3 regions of the Mesorhizobium sp. WSM4308 genome follow, and region 1 is predicted to be linked to each of the others. Evidence: predicted binding sites of a transcription regulator. Region 1 holds the regulator's gene; each other region holds the start of a gene.
The links. Region 1 encodes PhoB, which activates phosphate uptake and scavenging genes when phosphate is short. Its sites were predicted from a motif close to TGTCATNNANCTGTCAT; they were not measured.
Positions count from the first base shown of each region.

Region 2: CK227_RS18910 (esterase-like activity of phytase family protein) is a predicted target of PhoB. The motif match lies at 1,891-1,907, and genes of this name have one in related genera.
Region 3: CK227_RS19755 (RNA degradosome polyphosphate kinase) is a predicted target of PhoB. The motif match lies at 2,076-2,092, and genes of this name have one in related genera.

Region 1 is NZ_NSFW01000003.1:228,243-231,518, reverse strand. It holds gene pstB (phosphate ABC transporter ATP-binding protein PstB) at 1-117, shown strand, start outside; gene phoU (phosphate signaling complex protein PhoU) at 143-850, shown strand; gene phoB (phosphate regulon transcriptional regulator PhoB) at 870-1,559, shown strand; gene CK227_RS06870 (hypothetical protein) at 1,648-1,911, opposite strand; gene CK227_RS06865 (ROK family protein) at 2,001-3,245, opposite strand.
Region 2 is NZ_NSFW01000009.1:275,076-278,351, forward strand. It holds gene CK227_RS18905 (L,D-transpeptidase) at 1-231, shown strand, start outside; gene CK227_RS18910 (esterase-like activity of phytase family protein) at 306-1,775, opposite strand; partial or broken gene CK227_RS18915 (glycine cleavage T C-terminal barrel domain-containing protein) at 2,103-2,333, shown strand; gene CK227_RS18920 (trimethylamine methyltransferase family protein) at 2,345-3,276, shown strand, end outside.
Region 3 is NZ_NSFW01000010.1:106,192-109,467, reverse strand. It holds gene CK227_RS19755 (RNA degradosome polyphosphate kinase) at 1-1,927, opposite strand, end outside; gene CK227_RS19750 (zinc-finger domain-containing protein) at 2,156-2,401, shown strand; gene CK227_RS19745 (FAD-dependent monooxygenase) at 2,421-3,276, shown strand, end outside.

The DNA.
Region 1 (3,276 bases):
AAGCAGACCGCCTTCATGTATCTGGGCGAACTGGTCGAATTCGACCGCACCGAGAAGATCTTCACGTCGCCCCGCGAGAAGCGCACGCAAGACTACATAACCGGCCGCTTCGGCTGATCGCACGCATACGAGGACCAGGATCATGGCCGAACACACAGTCGCAGCCTTCGACGAGGATCTCGGACAGATCAGCAGGCTGATCAGCGACATGGGCGATCTCGCCGGCTCGATGGTCGGCGGCGCCACCAAGGCGCTGCTGAACTCCGACAATGCGCTCGCCCAGCGCGTCGTCTCCGACGACGCCATCATGGATGCGCGCCAGCGCGAACTCGACGACCGCGCCATCACGCTGATCGCCAAGCGCCAGCCGATGGCCGACGATCTGCGCCATGTCGTCGGCTCGATCCGCATGGCCGGCGACCTCGAACGCATTGGCGACCTTGCCAAGAACATCGCCAAGCGCGTCGGTACTGTCGGCCTCAGCGCCACGCCGCGCGACCTGTCGCATTCCATCGACGCCATGGCGCAGCTGGTGCTGATCCAGGTGCAGGGCGTCATCGAGGAGTATGCGGCGCGCGATGCCGCGGCACTGGCGAAGCTGCGCGCCGACGATGAGCGCATCGACGTCAAATACACCTCCGTCTTCCGCGAACTGCTGACCTATATGATGGAAGATCCGCGCAACATCACGGCTTGCACGCATCTGTTGTTCTGCGCCAAGAATCTCGAACGCATCGGCGACCACGTGACCAACATCGCCGAGAATGCGTACTATGTCCTGACCGGCACGCAGCTGCCCGCCAACCGTCCAAAACAGGACGAGACGGCGATGTCGGCGCCGGCGGCCTGAGCGCAGGGGTAACCAACCGATGATCGCACCACGCATCATGGTGGTGGAGGACGAGGAGCCGCTCGGCGTGCTCCTCCGCTACAATCTGGAATCGGAGGGTTACCAGGTCGAGGTGGTGACACGCGGCGACGAAGCCGAAATCCGCCTGCAGGAGAACGTGCCCGACCTGCTCGTGCTCGACTGGATGGTGCCGGCGGTATCCGGCATCGAACTCTGCCGGCGATTGCGGATGCGGCCCGAGACCGAGCGGCTGCCGATCATCATGCTGACCGCGCGGGGCGAGGAAAGCGACCGTGTACGCGGGCTTTCCACCGGCGCCGACGACTATCTGGTCAAGCCGTTCTCGACGCCGGAATTCATGGCCCGCATCAAGGCGCTGCTGCGCCGCGCCAAGCCGGAAGTGCTGTCCAGCGTGCTCAAGGTCGGCGATATCGTGCTCGACCGTGAATCGCACCGGGTCTACCGCAAGAAGAGCGAGATCCGGCTCGGGCCGACCGAATTCCGCCTGCTCGAATTCATGATGCGCCATCCTGGCCGCGTGTTCTCGCGCAGCCAGCTGCTCGACAATGTCTGGGGCGAGACGATCTACATCGACGAGCGTACCGTGGACGTGCATGTCGGCCGGTTGCGCAAGGCGGTCAACAATGGTCGCATGCCGGATGTCATCCGTACCATTCGTGGGGCGGGCTACGCGATCCGGGAAGACTAGAGCTTGCCTCATCCCGATAAAATCGGGATGAGGCTCCAAGATCGAAACTCCAATCAGCAGGTAGTCGCCAATGCCGTGAAGAGGGTGATCAGCGGACTTCGACTTCTCCCAACAGATGTTGCCGCCTCATCTCCTCTTCGACCCATACAGCAACGCGCTGGAGCTTTGAATGTTTGATGTCTCGAATGATCAGCTGCGTAGTGGCCGCGTCGACCTCGCCGATAATAATTTCGCCCCAGCCGTTGGTTCGCAGGAAGCGGTAGACGTCCTCGCCGAAGTTGCGAACACGATGGACGAGGCCGTAAAACTCGGCCTGATCTATGTTGAAGTTGATCACCAACGAACGGGACATCAGCAGATCATACAGGCAGACACATTGCCAATTGATGTCGCAACGGGCCGAACGCGGTCGTTCAGAATGATCGAGTTTCGTCCTGACCGTCAGGCAACGTTCTTTCCGGCACCCGTTCTTGCCTGCACGCCCGGCGCGAAAATCTCCTGGTCGACGAAGGTCAGCGCGCGCATGGCGCAACCTTCGCGGATCAGCGGCAGTTCGTTCGGTTCGGTGTCGAAGGAGATCGATTCCGAGTGCTGGCCACCAGCGGTCTGGGCGATCGCCTCGCGCAATGCCGGCTCGATGAGATCGAAGGCGGCGGCGCTGACGCCGACCATGGCAACGGGCGCCGGATCGATCAGCGCGAACAGGCTGCCGAGGCCGTAACCCAGTGCCTCGCCGGCCTTGCGATAGGCTTCGCGCTCGGGTCCGTCCCGTTCCCGTGCCGTCGCGGCCAGCGCCCGCATCTGCGCGTCGCTGACATCGGCCACCGGCTCGGTGTCCTCGCCGAGCTGCCTGGCATTGCGCCAGATGGCGTAATTGCCGGCATAGGCCTCGACACAGCCGCGCCGCCCGCAGCGGCAGAGCGCGCCGCCGGGCCGATGGATCATGTGGCCGAACTCGCCGCCCGAGGAATGGGTGCCGGTGAACAGCTCGCCCTTCAGCACCAGCCCCATGCCGATGCCGTGCGAAAGCAGGATGGCGATGAAGTCGTCGCGGTAGCGCTCGGGATCGCGCCTGCGCAGCGCCACCGCCATCATGTTGCAGTCGTTTTCCATGGTGGCGGGGATGCCGAACTCGGCTTCGAGTATGTCGGCGAAGGCGATGTCGGTCTGCGGCGTGATCGGCGACCACAGCATCGCCCGGGCCTCGGTATCGGTGATGCCCTGGATCGCCAGCGCGATGCGGGCGACGCTGCGCACGTCAATGTCGGGATCTTCGAGGCGCCGCCTTACGATGGCCACGCATTCGCCGATCAGCGCCTCGCGCGACATGGTCAGCGTGTCCAGCCGGCGCTGTTCTTCAGATATCACCTGGCCGGCATAGTCGATGACTGCGACCGACAGGAAATTCAGCGACAGCACCACGGTCATCACAGCCGCGGCCTCCGGAGTGAGGCCGAGGCCGACCTGCGGCCTGCCGCGTTTCAGCGCGCCGGCCTCGCTCGGCTTGCCCTCGGCCAGGATGCCTTCGCCGATCAGGTCTGAGGAAATCGCCGATATGGTCGAATGGCTGAGGCCGGTGGTCGCGGCGATCTCGGTGCGTGAGGGCCGGCCAGCCTGGCGCACGGCCGCGATCACCATCGCGCGGTTGCGCCGGCGCAGATCGTCGTGGCGGATTCCGACCGACATGTTTTTTCACATCCTCCCGGTCGCCGCGGTC
Region 2 (3,276 bases), on a different contig from region 1:
TACCGGCTGCATGGCACGCCAGAATGGGATTCCATCGGCAAGAATGCCTCGTCGGGCTGTGTGCGCTTCATGAACCAGGACATCATCGACCTCTACAGCCGCGTCAACGGTCCCGCGCAGGTCTTCGTGCGGCCCCACCTGTCGGCCGCCGGCAAGATCATGGCGGTGTCGAGCAGGACGGCTGAGCCGATCGATGCCGGCGTGCCGAAGGACGCGGAGTTCTTGAAGTAAGTACCTTCACGATCGACGGTTCGACCGGAATACTCAGGCGGACGCGCCATGCGCGTCCGCCTGGATCGTACTGATTATTTCCTGGCGAGGCCGGGAAGCGTGACCTGATAGACCAGGAACATGGTGTCGACATTGGCGCCGTCATCGGCCTTGTAGGGGGCGCCGACCTGGAAACCGTCCTGGGCGAGGAAGTCGTTGTCATTGGCGACGAACAGGAAATAGTCGTCGGGCAGCTGTGGATCGAGCACGCTGGCCAGCGACATTGCTTCCCACTTCTCGGACAGGTTGTTGTGGTCGTTCGGCGCGCCATTGTGCAGGCCGAAGCGGTTGAGCTGCGCATTGTCGTTGATGTCGATGAACGGCGTCAGCCTGGCCGGCGTCACCGACGGATCGAGCACGCCCTTGGGCGCGACCGGCTTGTCGGCGGCGTCGAAAGGGCTGCCCGCGATGTCGGTTGCGGCCGAAACGTCGACGACAAAGATCTGGCGCAGAAGCGAGCTGTCGCCCTTGACGCCCTGGCCGTTGCCGCTGTCGCGCGTCAGCATCAGGAAGGACGTGTCCGACAGCGCCACGATCTCGCTTTGCGCGGCGACCTTGGTCTTGCCCTTGGCGTCCTTGAACACCGGCAGCGGAACGACATATTCATGCGCCAGCTTGAGATGGGCGAGGTCGGAAGCGTCATAGACCAGCGCCCTGGTGTTTTGCCGGGTCGAACCTGAATCGCCGCCATCCTCCCGGGTCGCCGACTGCAGCACGGCGATCAGGAACTTGCCGTCCGGCGTCATCGCCATGCCTTCGAGACCCTGGTTGTTCTGGCGGCCGGTCTCGGGATCCTTCGGATCGGGCTCGGCGGCACCTGGACCCGGATTGTCCGAGGAGAAGTTCGGCGCGCCCTTGCGCATCGGCACCAGGGCCGCCGGCGGCTGGGTCGCCGACAGCAGGCGGCCCTGCGCCGAGAAGCGGTAGATGTTGGGGCCATATTCGTCGGAGATGAACATCGAGCCGTCCGGCAGGCGCACGATCGCCTCGTTGTCGAGGGCGAGCTTGCCATTGGTGGCGGCGGGCAGCATCGGCATGTCGCCTGCGGCGGCACGCACATCCGACAGCGGATCGAGCCCGGTGGCATCGGCGCCCTTGTCGTCGGTGAGAAGCATGGTGTCGGTGAGCGTCGCCTTGACTTCGGTCTGTTCCTGGCCAGCGGCGCCTGCTGCTGCCGGCGTGAACTCGATGCCGATCGTGTTGAGGCGCGGCCGGTAGTCGGTGGTGCCGGCGACATTGTAGCCGCGATCCGGCAGCAGCCAGAGCGAACCCTGGTAGGTGCCCGCATCACGCCTCCAGCTCGATGTGTCGATCGCCATGCCGGAACCCGAGCCGAACGTCTCGCCGAATTTGTCGCGCTGTGCGGCCGGGATGCGGCCGACGCCGACCAGGCCCTTGTTGACCGGGCCGCCGACTGTCGCGGTGCTGTCGGCAAGCGCCGGCGTGAGCGCGGTGAACAAGGCCAGAGCGACGCCGATCCAGGCGGTTCGGTGCAGATGTTTCATGGATGATCCTCTTTGTGACAGATGCGCCGGAGCGGCCGAAGAGCGAAAAAGCTGAAAGAGGCGGTACATCGATGCTGCCGCGCGCCGCCCCCGAAAAGCGGTCTACGGCGCGAACATGATGCTTGCGTGACAGTGCGGCATGCCTGAACGCCGGCGTGTTCACAGGCCGAGAAAAACACGCGCTCTGGCGGAAGAATGGATGATCCCCACGCATCGTTCGGGTGCGCAAGCGCAGTACTGGACACTTATGTCTAGTGTGCATATGGTGTGCTTCTGACAGACCGGGAGGGAGGCCTTCAAGTCGCACAACCGCGCAGTCGTCATCGGGCCGACGCCGGCGGCTTCGAGCCGGTCTGGCGCGATGGCCGGCGCGTCGGCTTCGTCACGTCGGGCGGCTTTGGCTACACGATCGGCAGGAGCGTCGCGCTGGCGTTGGTCGACGCCGATTTTACCGAGGAGGGGACGGCGCTTTCGGTGCACATTGTCGGCGTCGAACGGCCGGCTCGCGTCGTCGCGCCGGCGCCCTACGATCCCTCGGGCAAGGCGATGCGGCAATGAGGAGGATTTCGATGATCGAGGCACGAGACAGCAGGCGCGAGCGCCGGCGTGGACGCACGGGCGAAGCCGGCAGCGAAAGCAGCCGCCGGCCCAACTACCGGTCGCTGAAGAACCCGTTCCTGCCGCAGCCGATCTTTTCGGATGACCAGGTGGCTTCCATCCACGACACGGCGCTGCGCGTGCTGGAGGAACTCGGCATCAAGGTGCTCTTGCCACAGGCGCGGGAGATTTTCGCCCGCGCCGGTGCGCTTGTGGAGCCGGACACCGACATGGTGCGCATCGGCCGCGACATCGTGGCCGCGGCATTGGCCTCGGCGCCAAAATCAATTCCAGCGCTGGCGGGCGACCGCAGCCGCGATCTTTTGCTCGAACTCGGCTCGATGACGTTCCTCGCCGGCGCTGGCGCGCCGAACGTCACCGATCTCGAACGCGGCCGCCGGCCGGGAACGCTCGGCGCCTTCGAGGAATTGACCAAGCTCATCCAGCATTTCGACGTACTGCACATGCTTTGCCCCTGCATCGAGCCGCAGGATGTCGACAACCGTTTTCGCCACTATGCCGTCAACCGCGCGCAGTTGACGCTGTCCGACAAGTTCCCCTTTGTCTTCGCGCGCGGCACGCCGCAGGTCGAGGATGGCTTCGAGATGATCCGGCTGACGCGCGGGCTGTCGGAGGATGAATTCCGCGCTGGCGCCCATTGCTACACCATCATCAACACCAATTCACCGCGCCAGCTCGACATTCCGATGGCGCAAGGCATCATCGACTTCGCCCGCGCCGGGCAGGTCCTGGTCATCACGCCGTTCTGCCTGGCAGGCGCGATGGCGCCGATCACGGTCGCCGGCGCGCTGACGCTGCAGCATGCCGAGGCGCTGGCCGGTCTGGCACTGGCGCAGATCGTGCGTCCCGGCGCACCCGTGCTCTACGGTTCCTTCTCCTCCAA
Region 3 (3,276 bases), on a different contig from region 1:
TCTCGACGCGACGGTCGAGATTGCGCGGCATCAGGTCGGCGGAGGAGATGTAGACGATCGCCTCGTCCGAGGGCAGGCCATAGCCATTGCCAAAACAATAGATACGGCTGTGTTCGAGGAAGCGGCCGACGATCGACTTGACCCTGATGTTTTCCGACAGGCCCGGCACCTGCGGCCGCAGGCAGCATATGCCGCGCACGACGAGGTCGATCTCGACCCCGGCGCGGCTGGCATCATAGAGCGCGTCGATGATGATCGGGTCGACCAGCGCGTTCATCTTCATCCAGATGCGCGCCGGCTTTCCCTCCAGCGCATGCGCGACTTCGTCGGAAATGTGCTGCAGGATGCGGTTGCGCAGCGTGAATGGCGAGATAGCCAGCCGCATTTCGGCGGTCGGCTCGGCATAACCGGTGATGAAATTGAACAGCTGGGCGACGTCGCGGGCGATCGTCGGATCGGTGGTGAAGAAGGACAGGTCGGTGTAGATGCGCGCGGTGACCGGATGGTAGTTGCCGGTGCCCAGATGCACGTAGTTGCGCAGCTTGCCATCCTCGCGCCGCACCACCAGCGACATTTTCGCGTGGGTCTTCAACTCGAGGAACCCGAACACGACCTGCACGCCGGCGCGCTCGAGGTCGCGCGCCCAGCGGATGTTGGCCTCCTCGTCGAAACGCGCCTTAAGCTCGACCAACGCGGTCACCGACTTGCCGGCTTCGGCCGCGTCGACCAGCGCGCGCACGATCGGGCTGTCGTTGGAGGTTCGGTAAAGCGTCTGCTTGATCGCCACCACTTCCGGATCGGCCATCGCCTGGCGCAGGAACTGCACGACGACGTCGAAGGATTCGTAGGGGTGGTGGACGATGATGTCCTTCTCGCGGATAGCGGCAAAGCAGTCGCCGCCATGCTCGCGGATACGCTCAGGAAAGCGCGGATTGTAGGGGGTGAACTTCAGGTCGTCGCGGGGGACGGAGACGATCTCGGAGATCTGGCTGAGCGCCAGCGGACCGGTCAGCACGCTGATGCGGCTGGACGAGACGCCGAGCTCACCGGCCACGAAATCGCGCAGTTCCGCAGGCATCAGCCTGTCGAACTCGATGCGGATCACCGAGCCGCGGCGGCGGCGCTTCAGCGCCGTCTCGAACAGGCGCACCAGATCTTCTGATTCCTCCTCGACCTCGATATCGCTGTCGCGGATGATGCGGAATGTGCCGGAACCCTTGACCTCATAACCCGGAAACAGCTTGCCGATATAGAGACCGACCGCCTCCTCAAGCGGGATGAAGCGGACATGGTGCTTGCGATCGGGAAGCCGGATGAAGCGCTTCAGCGCCACCGGCAGACGCAAGAGCGCGCTCATCTCCTCGCCATTCTTGCGGTGGCGTAGCTGCAGCGCCATCGAGAAGCCGAGATTGGGAATGAACGGGAACGGATGCGCCGGGTCGATCGACAGCGGGGTAAGCACCGGAAACACCTGGTCCTGGAAATGCTCTTCCAGCCAGACCTTCTCGTCCTTGGTCAGCGCATCGCGCGTGATGCTCTCAATGCCTTCCTTGTTGAGCAGCACGGTAAGCGCCGAAAGGCTCTTCTGCTGGTCTTCCTGCAGCCGCTCGACCTCGCGCAGCAGCTGTTCGAGCTGCTGTTCGGGGGTGCGGCCGTCAGGGCTTTTCAGCGTAATGCCTTCGCGCACCTGGCCGGCGAGGCCGGCGACACGCACCATGAAGAATTCATCGAGATTGGCGGCGGAGATCGACAGGAAGCGGACGCGTTCCAGCAGCGGATGGTGGGTGTTCAGCGATTCCTCGAGAACGCGGCGATTGAATTGCAGCCAGGAAAACTCCCGGTTGACGAAGCGATCCGGGTTGCCGCCCTCTGAATTGGCCACCTCGACATTGACGAATTCGCTCTGCACCGGCTTCAGTTCGTTCATTGTCCCTGCCCACAACCGTTCCCTTGGAGCGCCGCCAGACGACGATGAACGCTCAAACATGCCTTCGTGAAGCGTGATCAGTCGCGGAATCGCTTGGCATCCGCGGTCACACGCTTAACCGGCTCAACTTATCCTCTGACAGGGTTTTGCGACAGTTTCATTTCATCGATCTTGCAAAGAGACCTGTTATGATCCAGATGCATGCGAGACTGCGTTAAGGAGACGACGATGGCAGGCGGTTCCATTCCCCATTTCCAGAACGATGCCGGCCATCCGGCGATCGACATCGGGGTCAAGGAATTCATGTGCACGGGCGCCAATCCGCCTTTCGACCACCCGCATGTGTTTCTCGACATGGGCGACGACAATGAAAAAGTCTGCCCCTATTGCTCGACGCTTTACCGCTATTCGCCGAAGCTGAAGGCAACGGAAACGCTGCCGGCAGGCTGCCTTTACATCGACCAGGCCGCTTGATTCTTTCCCGACGGACCTGATGGACGACCAGCGCTCCCGGCAAATCGTCATCGCCGGAGCGGGCGTCGCAGGGCTGACTGCCGCACTTGCTTTTGCCAAACGCGGCTATCGCGTGCAGGTGTTCGAGCAAGCGCCGCGCCTGGAAGCCGTAGGCGCCGGCCTCCAACTTTCTCCCAACGCCACACGCATCCTGCGTGACCTCGGCGTGCTCGACCGGCTGCTGCCGGCGACGGTGCGACCAGAGGCCGTGGTGCTGAGGGATGCCAGGACGTTACGCCAATTGGCGCGTGTGCCGTTGGGACAATCAGGTGAAAGTCGCTGGGGCGCTCCCTATCTCGTCGCCCATCGCGCCGACCTGCAGACTGCGCTGATGGCGTGTGTGGCAGAGATGCCTGATATCCATCTCACGCTCGGGGCGCGCGTCGAAAAAATTGCGACTGGCGGCCATGGTATCACGGCGACCGTCGAGATCGGCGGCAAGACGGCAGAGGAACAGGGCTCCTTGCTGGTCGGCGCCGATGGCGTCTGGTCGTCGGTGCGCGGGCTTGTCGATGCAAAAAGGATGGCATCGCCAAGAAGCCGTTTTTCGGGAGAGCTGGCCTGGCGCACCACCGTTGCGGCCGACAGCAGCGCCGGGCAAGCCTTTGCCGCCATCGGCGCGGCCGATTGCGTCACGACTTTCCTGTATCCGGGGTTCCATATGGTCGCCTATCCCGTCAGCAAGGGCGACGCCTTCAATCTCGTCGCCTTCACCAAAGGCGAGCGCATCGCCGAGGGCTGGTCCGGCCGTGCCGATCCCGGCATCCTGTCTGCCGCCATGCGCGGCACCGCGCCAGGACTCGTCAAGCTGGTGGAAATGGCCGGCCCATGGTTGA